DNA from 2 places in the Mesorhizobium sp. W067 genome. Region 2 is predicted to be linked to the other one. Evidence: riboswitches for the same ligand, from Rfam matches in the RefSeq annotation. Region 2 holds a riboswitch; the other holds the start of a gene.
What was found. A riboswitch is a leader RNA that binds a small molecule or an ion and turns the genes downstream of it on or off. The one in region 2 is predicted to bind S-adenosylmethionine.
Positions count from the first base shown of each region.

Region 1 (2,388 bases), 1.6 Mb from region 2:
TGCCTGACGGTGATCGAAGGTTCAGCCGGCGGGGCGGAAATGCTTGGAGAGCTTGAGGCCTTGCGCCTGGTAATTCGAGCCGAGATCGGTGCCGTAAAGCGCCTGCGGCCGCTTCAGCATGTGTTCGTAGACCAGCCGGCCGACGATCTGGCCGTGGTCGAGGATGAACGGCACTTCGTGGCTGCGCACTTCGAGCACCGCCCGGCTGCCGGTGCCGCCTGAGGCCGAATGGCCGAAGCCCGGATCGAAGAAGCCGGCATAGTGAACACGGAATTCGCCAACCAGCGGATCGAAGGGCGTCATCTCGGCGGCGTAGAGCGGCGGCACGTGCACGGCTTCGCGGCTGACCAGGATGTAGAACTCGTCCGGGTCGAGCACCAGTTCGCCGGCGCCGCTCTTGTAGAGCGGCTCCCAGAAATCGACGGCATCCTGGGCGGCGCGCTTGTCGACATCGACCAAGCCGGTGTGATGCTTGCCGCGATAGCCGACCAGGCCGTTCTGGTCGCCGTCGAGATCGATCGACAGCGCAATGCCGCCGCCGGAAATGTTGGGCGGCTCGGTCGCCACCAGCATCTCGGCGCGGTGCAATTCGTTCAGTTCTGCCTCCGACAACAGCGCGTTGCCAGTGCGAAAGCGGATCTGCGACAGCCTCGATCCGGCGCGTACGACGATCGGGAAGGTGCGTGGACTGACTTCGAGATAAAGCGGCCCGTGATAGCCGGGGGCGATCTTGTCGAACTCATGGCCGCGATCGGTCATCACCCGGGTGAAGATGTCGAGGCGGCCGGTCGAGCTTTTCGGGTTGGCCGAGGCCGACACGTTTGCGGGCAGCGCCAGGCTTTCGAGCAGCGGCACGATGTAGACGCAGCCGGTTTCCAGCACCGCGCCCTCGGCGAGACTGAATTCGTGCAATTTCAGCCGGTGAAGCTTGTCGGCCACCAGATGATCGGGACCCGGCAGGAAGGAGGCGCGCACGCGAAAAGCCTTGTCGCCGAGCCTGAGATCGAGGCTCGCCGGCTGCACCTGGTCGACATCGAGCGCGCGCGGCGACTTCAGCGCGCCGGACTGAAACAGCGCGGAAATGTCCTGATCGGGAAGAATGCCTGTCTGCCGCAAAAGGCTGGCTCCGCTCCAAGGTCGGTCTCTTTGTGGCAGGTTCTTGCCGCAAAACCGCTGGATATTATTGCGGAACCTGCCTGGTACAAACCTCTTAATGAAGCCGGCAATTGACGCAAGCGCAGGTGAGGTCTAAAGGGTCGTTATCCCGTGGTGATTTGGCCGGTCGGCTTGCAGCCACGTTAAACAAGTCGCTAAAGGACCGTCGGGCCGCAAGGCCATATGGACCGGTTGCGACTTTCGCGGCCGGTTTTTTTGTGTCTGGAACAAAAGCGATGAGCACCAAGAAGCGTAACTGGAAACCTCAGACCGCACTCGTGCACGGGGGAACGCTGCGTTCCCAGTTCGGCGAGACGTCCGAAGCGATGTACCTCACCCAAGGCTATGTCTACGAGACGGCGCAGGCTGCCGAGGCCCGTTTCAAGGGCGAGGAGCCGGGCTTCATCTATTCGCGCTATGCCAACCCTACCGTCGACATGTTCGAAAAGCGCATGTGCGCGCTGGAGGGTGCCGAAGATGCGCGCGCCACGGCGTCCGGCATGGCGGCGGTGACGGCAGCGCTCCTGTGCAGCGCCAAGGCCGGCGACCATATCGTTGCGGCGCGCGCGCTGTTCGGCTCCTGCCGCTGGGTGGTGGAGACGCTGGCGCCGAAATACGGCATCGAGGCAACGCTGGTCGACGGCACCGACATCGCCAACTGGGAAAAGGCGGTGCGGCCGAACACGAAACTGTTCTTCCTGGAAAGCCCGACCAATCCGACGCTGGAAGTGGTCGACATCGCAGCGGTGGCGGCGCTCGCCACCTCGATCGGCGCCAGGCTGATCGTCGACAATGTCTTTGCCACGCCCTTGCAGCAGAAGCCCTTGCAGCTCGGCGCCCATATCGTCGTCTACTCCGCGACCAAGCACATTGACGGCCAGGGACGCTGTCTCGGCGGCATCATCCTGTCGGACAAGAAATGGATCGACGAGAATTTGCACGACTATTTCCGCCACACCGGCCCGAGCCTGTCGCCGTTCAACGCCTGGACGCTGCTCAAGGGCCTGGAGACGCTGCCGGTTCGGGTGCGCCAGCAGACGGAAAGCGCGGCCAAGATCGCGGATTTCCTGGCAGGACGGCCGGAAATCGCCCGCGTCATCTATCCCGGCCGCGCCGACCACCCGCAGGCCGACATCGTCAAGAAGCAGATGACGGGCGGATCGACGCTGATCTGCCTCGACGTCAAGGGCGGCAAGCAGGCGGCCTTCGCCTTGCAGAACGCGCTCGACATCG
Region 1 covers NZ_JBTTII010000001.1:5,715,409-5,717,796, reverse strand. Annotated here, with positions in the region: gene ACYG97_RS27805 (2'-deoxycytidine 5'-triphosphate deaminase) at 22-1,116, opposite strand; SAM riboswitch at 1,257-1,334, shown strand; gene ACYG97_RS27800 (O-succinylhomoserine sulfhydrylase) at 1,392-2,388, shown strand, end outside.
Region 1: linked by a shared signal. The riboswitch ahead of ACYG97_RS27800 (O-succinylhomoserine sulfhydrylase) and the one ahead of metX (homoserine O-acetyltransferase MetX) in region 2 are both predicted to bind S-adenosylmethionine.

Region 2 (2,388 bases):
ATGCGCAGCGCATTGGGAAAGCCATAGCCGGTAACGCGCCGCAATATATAGCCGCGCTGGGTGAGGTAGTCGTCCGCCGCCTCAGCCGAATGCTTCTTGTCGTCGGGAAAGTGGATGAGGACGAAATTGCCGACGCTGGGCGTCACGCGCAGCCCAAGCTTCGTCAGCTCTTCATTCAGCCAGGTAAGCCAGGTTTCGTTGTGCAACGAACTGCGCTCGACATGGGCGCGGTCGCGGATGGCGGCAATGCCGGCCTCGATCGCTGTTGCGTTAACGTTGAAAGGGCCGCGGATACGGTTGATGGCATCGACGATGTGCAGTGGGCCATACATCCAGCCGATGCGCGCGCCGCCAAGGCCGAGCTTGGAGAAGGTGCGGGTCATGACCACATTCTGTGCGCTGCCCGCCAGCTCGATGCCGGCCTCGTAGTCATTGCGCCTGACATATTCGGCATAGGCCGCGTCGAGCACCAGAAGCACGTTGCCCGGGAGCGCGGAATGCAGGCGGCGGACCTCCTGGAACGGCAGATAGGTGCCGGTCGGGTTGTTGGGATTGGCGAGGAAGATGATTTTGGTCCGCGGCGTCACCGCGGCCAGGATCGCGTCGACGTCGGCGCGCTCCTCGGTTTCCTTCACAGCAACCGGCTTGGCCCCCGCCGACTGAATGTAGATCTTGTAGACCATGAAGGCATGTTCGGTAAAAATCGCCTCATCGCCTGGCGCAAGATAGGTCTGCGCCAGCAGGCCAAGTATCTCGTCGGAACCGTTGGAGCAGATGATGTTTGCCGGGTTGAGGCCGTGCACCTCGGCGATCGCCTCGCGCAGCCGGCGGGCGGTGCCGTCGGGATAGACATCAAGCTTGCTGGCCACTTCGCGCGCGGCCTCGATCGCCTTCGGCGACGGGCCGAGCGGGTTCTCGTTCGACGACAATTTATGGACCTTGGCGACGCCGGCCGGTGCCGTGCTCTTGCCCGGTACATAGGCGTCGATGTCCATGATGCCCGCGCGGGGCGTCGGCCGTGCCTTGCCCGCTGTCTTGTCCATGTCGCAAATCCATCCAGAATGCCTCCGTCCGGAGGCCGCAGCGGAAATACAAGCCGTAGCCGCGAATGTCGAGAGGCGGGCAATAGCTGGCCGTTGACGCCGGGCCGCACGAGTTCTAGAAGAACGCAACAGTTCCGTGGTGATTTGGCCGGTCGGCTTGCAGCCACGTTAAACAACTCGCTAAAGGGCCGTTTGCGTGACGTAACCGGCTTTGCGATCGCATTGCCGGTTTTTTATTGCCTGACGGCGGGCAAGGAGAGTCACATGGCCGCGCTCCGCGCTACAAAAACCAACAACGAGGCCGACAGCCCGTCGAGCCCGGTGTTGCGTTTTGGCCCTGACAAGCCGCTGAAGCTCGACGCCGGCACGCTTTTGTCGCCGTTCCAGATCGCCTACCAGACCTATGGCACCCTCAACGATGCCCGCACCAACGCCATCCTGGTCTGCCACGCGCTGACCGGCGACCAGCATGTCGCCAACACCAATCCGGTGACCGGCAAGCCCGGCTGGTGGGAAGTGCTGATCGGTCCCGGCAAGATCATCGACACCAACCGCTTCTTCGTCATCTGCTCCAACGTCATCGGCGGGTGCCTGGGCTCCACCGGTCCGGCCTCGACCAATCCCGCCACCGGCAAGCCCTACGGCCTCGACCTGCCAATCATCACCATCCGCGACATGGTGCGGGCGCAATTGATGCTGGTCGACCATTTCGGCATCGAAAAGCTGTTTTGCGTGCTCGGCGGCTCGATGGGCGGCATGCAGGTGCTGGAATGGGCATCGTGCTATTCCGAGCGCGTCTTCTCGGCCCTGCCGATCGCCACAGGCGCACGCCATTCCTCGCAGAACATCGCCTTCCACGAGGTCGGCCGCCAGGCCGTCATGGCCGATCCGGACTGGCATGGCGGCAAATATTTCGAGCAAGGCAAGCGCCCCGAAAAGGGGCTGGCGGTGGCGCGCATGGCCGCCCACATCACCTATCTGTCGGAAGCCGCCCTGCACCGCAAATTCGGCCGCAATCTGCAGGACCGCGAAGCGCTGACCTTCGGTTTCGACGCCGACTTCCAGATCGAAAGCTATCTGCGCCACCAGGGCATGACATTCGTCGACCGCTTCGACGCCAACTCCTACCTCTACATGACCCGTTCGATGGATTATTTCGACCTCGCCGCCGACCATGGCGGCCGGTTGGCCGATGCCTTTGCCGGGACCAAGACCCGCTTCTGCCTGGTGTCCTTCACCTCGGACTGGTTGTTCCCGACCGAGGAGAGCCGCTCGATCGTGCATGCGCTCAACGCCGCCGGCGCCTCCGTCTCCTTTGTCGAGATCGACACCGACCGCGGCCATG
Region 2 covers NZ_JBTTII010000001.1:4,094,123-4,096,510, forward strand. Annotated here, with positions in the region: gene hisC (histidinol-phosphate transaminase) at 1-1,043, opposite strand, end outside; SAM riboswitch at 1,170-1,247, shown strand; gene metX (homoserine O-acetyltransferase MetX) at 1,308-2,388, shown strand, end outside.